DNA from 2 places in the Paenibacillus sp. FSL R7-0198 genome. Region 1 is predicted to be linked to the other one. Evidence: riboswitches for the same ligand, from Rfam matches in the RefSeq annotation. Region 1 holds a riboswitch; the other holds the start of a gene.
The links. Region 1 has a riboswitch for ZMP and ZTP ahead of MKY87_RS24130 (DJ-1/PfpI family protein). Riboswitches for the same ligand answer to the same signal wherever they lie in the genome.
Positions count from the first base shown of each region.

Region 2: it holds a riboswitch for ZMP and ZTP, as region 1 does, so the genes downstream of both, MKY87_RS13010 (TIGR01440 family protein) here and MKY87_RS24130 (DJ-1/PfpI family protein) in region 1, are expected to answer to the same signal.

Region 1 is NZ_JBBOCB010000001.1:5,502,197-5,506,623, forward strand. It holds gene MKY87_RS24105 (hypothetical protein) at 86-247, shown strand; gene MKY87_RS24110 (hypothetical protein) at 345-884, shown strand; gene MKY87_RS24115 (GNAT family N-acetyltransferase) at 893-1,432, shown strand; gene MKY87_RS24120 (YfiT family bacillithiol transferase) at 1,481-2,005, shown strand; gene MKY87_RS24125 (GNAT family N-acetyltransferase) at 2,040-2,555, shown strand; ZMP/ZTP riboswitch at 2,608-2,689, shown strand; gene MKY87_RS24130 (DJ-1/PfpI family protein) at 2,742-3,020, shown strand; gene MKY87_RS24135 (GNAT family N-acetyltransferase) at 3,032-3,505, shown strand; gene MKY87_RS24140 (VOC family protein) at 3,681-4,064, shown strand; gene MKY87_RS24145 (class I SAM-dependent methyltransferase) at 4,324-4,427, shown strand, end outside.
Region 2 is NZ_JBBOCB010000001.1:3,014,988-3,019,414, forward strand. It holds gene upp (uracil phosphoribosyltransferase) at 1-100, opposite strand, end outside; gene glyA (serine hydroxymethyltransferase) at 527-1,774, opposite strand; gene MKY87_RS13010 (TIGR01440 family protein) at 2,030-2,623, opposite strand; ZMP/ZTP riboswitch at 2,765-2,846, opposite strand; gene MKY87_RS13015 (low molecular weight protein arginine phosphatase) at 2,943-3,515, opposite strand; gene MKY87_RS13020 (manganese efflux pump MntP) at 3,574-4,134, opposite strand; gene MKY87_RS13025 (L-threonylcarbamoyladenylate synthase) at 4,340-4,427, opposite strand, start outside.

The DNA of each region.
Region 1 (4,427 bases):
ATATATCGCATACCCAAACAGGAGATTCGCCTAGCCGATGTCGAATGTTAGAATAAAGGGATTTTTTGTCAGGAGATGAAGGCGATTGAACACAGAATTTTCAGAACAGAAATATGGTGAGACTGGTGTCAAAACCAGCTTCGAGCAGATGGCGAACGGGGAACAGAAATATAAAATGATCGCAGAAGATGGCAGTTATTATTGTAGCGATCCATACCATCAAATATGGATTGAATACCTCCAGTGATTGGACGGCTTCACCCGAGTTGGATGGGTTAACGCAATCTTTAACAGAGAAGGAGCTGCTCCGGAAGTATGAATAACCAGACGGGAGGACCAGACCGATGCGTAAAAGTACAATATTTTGGCTTACGGGAATAGCCATAATTCTCTTGGTGACTCTGCTCATATACAGCTATGTAATTCCAAGTGTGAGTGCACAGGATGTTGTGATGGCAGGCACAATCAGGCAGATTGATACGGATGCAGTTGAGGTAGAGTTAGAGATAACGCGAAAAAGAGAAGACAAGGATCAACATATGGTGTATCCCGTCGTCCCGGGATGGGAAGGGGTCACATTCACTGAGGAACAAGATGATGCGTGGTACATGCCTTCGTCTGTTGGCAGCTCCTATTTGGATCAAGTCATTCTGGAAAAGTATCTGAAGGCGCAGGGGAAAACCATGAAATCAACTGATAATCTGATAGGATTTGCGATACCTGATGAGATAGGGAGCTACAAGTTGCGGTTAACGCTCAAATCTTTGGATGGAACGACTCAGCCGCTTGAGAATCCAATGGTGTATTATGTTCACAACGAGCATTTGTTAGGGAAGGATCTGAGTTGGGTTACGGGTGAGAATCTGGAGATCAATAAGGAGTAATCAGAATGATGAATGTATATGAATCGAATGAAATCACCGTACGTTTCTTGGAAACAGAAGATGAACGACATCTGGTGAAGTGGCTGTCAGACCCGGAAGTTCTTCAATACTATGAAGGACGTGATCGGCCGCATGATTTGGAGCAAGTGAGAGAACATTTTTACAATCAGAAAGATGATGCTACTCGTTGTATCGTTGAGTATGGAGGACATCCGATTGGATACATTCAGTTCTATGAGCTTGAGGAAGAAGAGCGAACGGAGTATGGTTATGGAGACACGGATGAGATCATCTATGGAACAGATCAGTTTATTGGTGAGGTAGACTACTGGAATAAAGGCATGGGTACACAGTTGATGCAATCCATGCTGGCTTATCTGATTAATGAAAAACAAGCCCGTAAAGTGGTGATGGACCCTCAATCCTGGAACTTGCGAGCGATATCCTGTTACGAGAAATGTGGTTTCCAAAAGATTAAACTGTTGGAGAAACATGAGCAGCATGAAGGACAGATGAGAGACTGTTGGCTTATGGAATATGCTCCTTAGATAATGTTAAAAGTTATTTTGAATCATAGAAACAAGGAGGAATAATGGATGGATGAAAGATTTCCGATAGGACCATTTGTACACACGGGTGAAGTTACTTTGGCACAGCGGGAGAAGTGGATTCAGGACATTGCTGAGTTGCCTGAACGCGCACGAGAAGCGGTAAAGGGATTGAGTGAAGAGCAATTAAGTCTGCCGTATCGAGAAGGTGGATGGATGCTCAAACAGGTCATTCACCATATGGCAGACAGCCATATGAACAGTATGATTCGTTTCAAGTTGGCACTGACAGAGGATACACCAACGATTCGGCCTTATTATGAAGAGCGCTGGGCTGAATTGAGTGATTCAAGGGACCTGGATGTCGAATTCTCGCTTCAGATTCTGGATGCGCTCCATCGTCGTTGGGTGTTTCTGTTAAACGCGCTGACAGATGCAGATTATGCCAAACAGTTTTATCATCCCTCATCGGAAGAAACGACAAGACTGGATTATAATCTGGGCATGTATGCTTGGCATGGCAAACACCATGTTTCTCACATCACATCGCTTCGGGATAGACTGGGAATATAGCAAGAAGAAATATCTTTTTAAGGAGGATTCATCATTGAGTGTACATATCAGACTATTAAATGAGAGCGATCCTGTAATCATATCAAAGGCGTTTCAGGAGCAGGGTTGGGGGAGATTCGCTGAGCAGTATCTTCGTTACTTGGCTGAACAACAGAATGGGGAGCGCGTAACCTTGGTAGCCGAGTTAAATGGAGAATTTGCCGGATACGTGAATGTATTGTGGAATTCCAGCTACCCGTTTTTCAGGGAACAAGGCATTCCCGAAATTAACGATTTTAATGTACTGATGAAGTTCCAGCGCCAAGGTATTGGTTCACGGTTGATGGACCGAGCAGAGGAAGTTATTCTGGAACGAACGGATGTAGCAGGCATTGGTGTAGGTGTATTTTCTGATTATGGCAAAGCGCAAGTTCTATATGCCCATCGCGGGTACATACCAGACGGTCACGGTGTACACAAGCATGATCATTACATTCAGCCGGGTGAAGAAACGATTATGGACGACGATGTTGTACTTTATCTTACGAAGAAGTTAAAAGACGCGCAATAATTTTCATATATATACAGTGATGAAAGATGTCATGTATACTAGTTGTTAAATATCTGTTATGTGTGACTGGCGTAAACGTGAAGTGAACCACGAGGAAGCACATATATTATATGCCGTACGCCTGGGCAAAGTGTTTGATCTTTTGATCAAACACTTTATTTATTCTTCAGGGGAACGAAAGGACTGGTGGCGGCAGCAGGTTTCCTGAATGGAAAAAGGGCTACTACCAACTCATCTGCTTATGATTTATTGACTCCTTATTGTGCAGAAGTAATTTCAGCGCGTGTAGTGCGTGATGGTAATACAGTAACTGGCGCGGGGGTTACGGCTTCCATTGACCTGGTTCTATACTTGGTCGAAATGTTAACGTCTACGGAGATCGTCCTTCAAGTTCAGCAAAAACTAGAGTATCCATATTATGAAGCTGGTAACTTAAAAGATGTCTACATGTACACTAAGAGGTAGGGGATAAAAAGATGACTATTCGCCTTTTTCAAGCGATTGATCAGCCAGCAGTGCTGAAAATGATGACGGATCATGATTTTCAATTTCCTTCGTTTATACGCGATCAGTATCCTGCGCGCTGGGATTCATTTTTAAAAATGACGGATGAACGTATCAGTGCTTATTATGTCATGGTTGACGAAGCAGATGTTGTCATAGGTCATGCTGGTTATATCTTTCAGCCTACTGTTAACCGGTATGAAATCGTTGGCGTTGTTACAAGCAAATCACACCTTCGACAGGGAGTAGCACGTACACTGATTACAAAAATATGTTTAAAAATAGCTGAATTTGGATGTAGTGATGTCATGCTTTACACACTTGATCATGAAGAAAATGAAGCAGCGCTTGTATTTTATGAACGAATGAATTTTCAAAAGGAAAGTATCGATATGAATTATTATACCTCGGGGTTTCATAGACTTTCACTTGTTAAAACATTATAAGGGGACTTCAAAAAACTAATTGTAGTGGAAGCATAAAAGTGTACTTCAGTTTAAGTTGCATGTACTTGCAAAGAAAGATGATAAAAAAGCTGTCCCGCATGTTATACTCTATTGGAATTTGAGGAATGATAAGCAGGATGTTAAGAGATTAGATGATCAGAGGAGTGATTGATCCATGTTTAGCAAAGTCGGACAGGTTATGTTGTATGTCAACAATCAGGATGAATCACTGGCATTTTGGACGGAAGTTGCAGGATTCCACATTGTGGATGAAGTAAACCTTGACGAGGGTATGAGATGGATTGAGATTGCGCCTACCCCAAATTCGCAGACAAGCATTATTCTTCATGACAAGGAGTTTGTGGAGCGGATGTCGGCGGGTGTAAATCTGGGCACACCTTCGTTAATGTTCTTCACCGAAAACCTGGATCAGTTATATGCCGACTTGTCTGGTAAACATGTAACGGTTGGAGAGATTGTTGAGATGCCCACCGGGCGTGTCTTCAACTTTGCTGATAATGAAGGGAATTACTTTGCAGTCTTGGAACGGGCGAAGTAAGTTACAACACAAAACCCCAACGATTGTAAGCGATCGACATTCATGTCGGTCGTTTTTTTGTTGGGAAAAAGCTTCTGTTTTTTAAGTAGAAAACACAAGAAAAATAGAGAACTACTGGGTAAAAATGTTATAATAGAGTGTGGCTGATTTATTGAAAATGATGAGGAATGAATAGTCAGAAATGAAGGTTTGGATGGAGCATTGAAGGAGGAATGTGGTTGTGGAAAAGACGATTAAAAGTGTACAGGATCTGTATGATATGCTCGATGCGGACTTCAGATCTGCCAAGCAATTTTGGGAGCCATTCTATGAGGATCGGAACAGACCCATCCCCTTTTTCCCAAACAAACCGGATGAGAATCT
Region 2 (4,427 bases), 2.5 Mb from region 1:
CCACCAATTCACGAAAATCTTTCGTATTCGTACGCATGTCGCGTATAAACGTCAGTTTGTGTTGAATCAAAGGGTGATCACATATTACTAATTTTCCCATCTAATTTGTCCCTCCGGTAAGTTCTTCATGTTAAGCATTTCCAAATATACCTAGCCACCATTCATGGGCTCGATAAATCCTGTATATTATATCATCACCAACAACGAATTACACCATCAAAGGGCACCCAATCATTACAGATTACCGAATCCTATAAAAAACAGGACCGGAAAATGATCCATCCGGTCCTGTTTTGCTCTTGCTGTTATGTCGTTGAGTATGTTCAAAAACGTGTAAACACTAATGGTGCTCCGCAAACCGAATGACCTTCCGATCGCTGTTATCCCCAGATTTCTTTGATCCAATTATAATTGTTGAAATCTGGGGATAAAGGCGAGCGCTACGCTTCTTCAGGTTCTTTCGGTTTGCTCCGCCTGCGTGTGTACATTAAGAACACTCAAATACAAACACCATTAGCAAAGTTTTTTAGTATTTAAGATCGGTATAGAGCGGGAATTGGTCTGTCAGTGCAGTCACTTCTGCACGAGCTTCTTCCAACTTCGCTGTATCTTTTGGATTTTTCAGCGTTTTGGCAATAATCTTACCGATCGCTACCATCGCTTCTTCGTTCATGCCACGGGAAGTTGCAGCAGGTGTACCAATTCGAATACCGCTCGTTACAAACGGGCTTGTAGGGTCGAATGGAATTGCATTTTTGTTCACGGTAATACCGATGGAATCAAGCACATGCTCAGCTTCCTTACCAGTGATGTTCACACTGCGTGTATCGATCAGCATCAAGTGGTTATCTGTACCACCGGATACGATGTTCAATCCTTCAGCGATCAGTGTTTCAGCCAGAACCTGTGCGTTTTTCACAACGTTCTGTGCATATGTTTTGAACGAAGGCTGCAAAGCTTCTCCGAATGCTACCGCTTTGGAAGCGATCACGTGCATCAGAGGTCCACCTTGGGAACCAGGGAATACGGCTTTATCAATCGCTGCTGCCCACGCTTTACGGCACAGAATCATACCACCACGAGGTCCACGCAGCGTTTTGTGTGTTGTTGTTGTTACGAAATGCGCATGTGGAACCGGGTTTGGATGCAAACCAGCAGCAACCAGTCCTGCGATGTGAGCCATGTCCACCATGAACAAAGCGCCTACATCATTGGCGATGGAAGCCAGCTTTTCAAAATCAATGGTACGCGGATATGCACTTGCACCAGCAACGATCAGACGAGGACGGTGTTTGAAAGCCGCTTTGCGTACTTCATCATAATCAATCAGGAATGTATCTTCCTGTACGCCGTATGCTACGAAGTTGTACAGCAAACCGGATGCGTTAACCGGACTACCGTGTGTGAGGTGTCCACCATGGGCAAGGTTCATACCGAGTACAGTATCACCAGGTTTCAACGCTGCAAGATATACTGCCATGTTCGCTTGTGCACCGGAGTGAGGTTGAACATTCACGTGTTCTGCTCCGAACAATTCTTTTGCACGATCACGCGCGATGTCTTCAACGATGTCCACATGCTCACAACCGCCATAGTAACGTTTGCCTGGATATCCTTCAGCGTACTTGTTGGTCAGAACAGATCCCAATGCTTCGATTACTGCTTCACTTACGATGTTCTCGGATGCAATCAGTTCGATGTTGTTCTGTTGACGTTTCAGTTCAAGATTCATCGCTTCCAGTACTGCCGGGTCATTCTTGCGCAATTGTTCCATGATTAAATTCCTCCCAGTTTATAAGTGAATTTATAAAGTGAAACTAATGTTTACACGAAAACGGCGAGTGCAACACCAATCTGAAGAAACGAAGTGGTCGCCAAAAAGCTTTCTTTAGAAAGCTACTCCGGAAGCATAGGCTATCACCGGATTTCCCCTTTAAATAGGGAATAAAAAATCTGGGGATAACAGCGATCGGAAGATGGTGATGCAATCAAAGTCAGGAGTGTAACCCAATTAGTCTCGCTTTATATGTTAGTCACAAAATGTCGAATCTGGTTGTTCTTCCATACGATACACCGCGCGTTCGCCGCCAATCAACTTCGGACGAGTCAACGCTGTGGTCACACGTGCATCTCCAACATAGCGGAGCGCTGTACGATAGGGTACGGCTACATGCCGGAGATGCATCCCAATCATCGTCTCCCCAATGTCCAGTCCCGCATGGGCCTGCACATGTTCAGCCAGGCATGGATCGGTCAGCGAACGATATGCTGCGGATGCCATTGAACCTCCGGCCTTGGGCACGGGTACTGCACCAACCTCGGTCAATCCAAGACGAGTAAGCACAGAACGCTCCATTACCAGCGCACGGTTCAGATGCTCACAACATTGGAATACCGTGTCAAAACCGAATTCCTCCTGCACCTCGCGTATACCCGCAAGAAGCTGCTGTGCCACTTCAATGGCACCACTCGTACCAATCCGAGCGCCTGCGACTTCACTTGTGCTTGTACCGATCACAACGATCTGTCCAGGCCCAAGCTGTCCGGCAAGCGCCAGTTCATGCAGAATAGACGCGGTCTGTTCCTGCAATCCGGGTTGTTCCGAATCTAACTCTATAGTCATCCTATCATCGCCTCCCGATAAAATCATGCCCGCTTTCTCTTGGTTGTCCTTCGTATTCTTGCACGGCATCTCAGGTACTATTATAGCGAATAATCAGATGAAAGACGAAAAAAAGAGCAGTCTGCGGGTAACGCAGAATTGCTCTTTTGCCCAGGCGACCGGCCGTTTGTTCCGGTGCTCCATCGTGGTTATGCCCACTTCGTCGCCAGTTACACCGGATCCCTGTTTTCCCCTTCATCATAAAACAACCCGCGGCTAAAATCAACGGTTAATTTACATCACGTGTCCTATTTCTATAACCTGCCTCGCAGGATCAGAATTATCTCAGCTTATCCAAAAGCCGGTCCAATGCCGTCCGAATCTCAGCTGCAGCTATATTGTAATCATCACGACTTCCCCCAAACGGATCAGAGATGTCGAAACTTGGAATTCGTTGTCTAATCTCAATGGCTCGCTCCCGCTCCGATGCCAGGATCTCTTGCCCAAGGGCACGTTTCATCTCCAGCGTTGCAAACAGGCTGTCCAACTCCTGGACATCACTTAATACCTGTTCATCATCCTCCACATATTCTTTCAATGTATAGGTTTTGTGGACTGAATCGGGAAAAACCTGCATGACATGCTGCTTGTGACTCCGTGTTAATGTTAGAACCAGATCGGCCCAACCTACCAGGTTAGAGCTAAGTTGTGTGGAATGAGGTGGACCTTCAACGTTATGATCTCTCAAAACCGCTTCAGCATGACGAGAGATCGGCATACCCGACGTTGCTGCCACACCTGCGGAACGAACTTCTACCTGAATGCCACGCTCCGATGCCAGTTTTCGCAAAAGCCCCTCTGCCATGGGGCTGCGGCACGTATTTCCTGTACATACGAATAAAATATGTTTCATTGTGTTAGCCTCCCCATTTTACATATGATGCGAATGATATGATATCTCAAGTTTTATTCTAAAATATAAACAAAAGTCCAAACGCAAGCAAGATTGCGCCACCAATAGCTTCGCCGTAATCCCCGAGATTCTGACTCACCCGACGGCCTAATAGCAGACCCATAACCGACATCACCCCGCCACAAAAGCCGAAAGCAAGTACGGTTAAGATCAGATCACTGCTAAACATCCCTAAGGAAACGCCAACGGAGAACGAATCCACACTTACACTGAGGGAGAACAAAACAACGCCGAGCAGGGAACGGTGGTCCACCAGCTTAGTATCGCCTTCACGGAATGCATTCAGAATCATATGAGCACCCAGCAAAACAAGTAATCCACCTGCCGCATATGTTGTAATGTCACCGAGCAGGGAGCTGACGTATTTGCCCATATACATGCCGATGAGCGGCATGATGATATGAAATAGCGCCGTTACAATACTGATTCGCAATACATCCCTCAGCCGAATGCCCTTCATGCCAATTCCGATTCCGAGTGAGAAGGCATCGAGGCCAAGCGCAACAGCCATGATCAAAATGGTTACCAACTGCCCTACATGGGCAGACACATCCCACATCCCCATACCCCCAAGTCACGTAAAGGTTCTTGTACACGATATGCGGACAAGGACCTAAACATGACCGATGAAAGGCAAACGGCGGCGACGGATCTACTCGATATCCGTGGTGCATAAAGCTAGATTGGCGTGAAAGTGGATATGGTGGTTTATTGATTGTTTTGAAAAAGAGTACGTAGCTCTCCTGATATATGATCAGGGGAGGTTAAGAGGGTTGCTGGTTGCCAACTTGTATGAGTTGGTTCCCCGCAGCCTTGAGCAGCCGATTCATGACGGCTGCTCCCAGCCCTTCG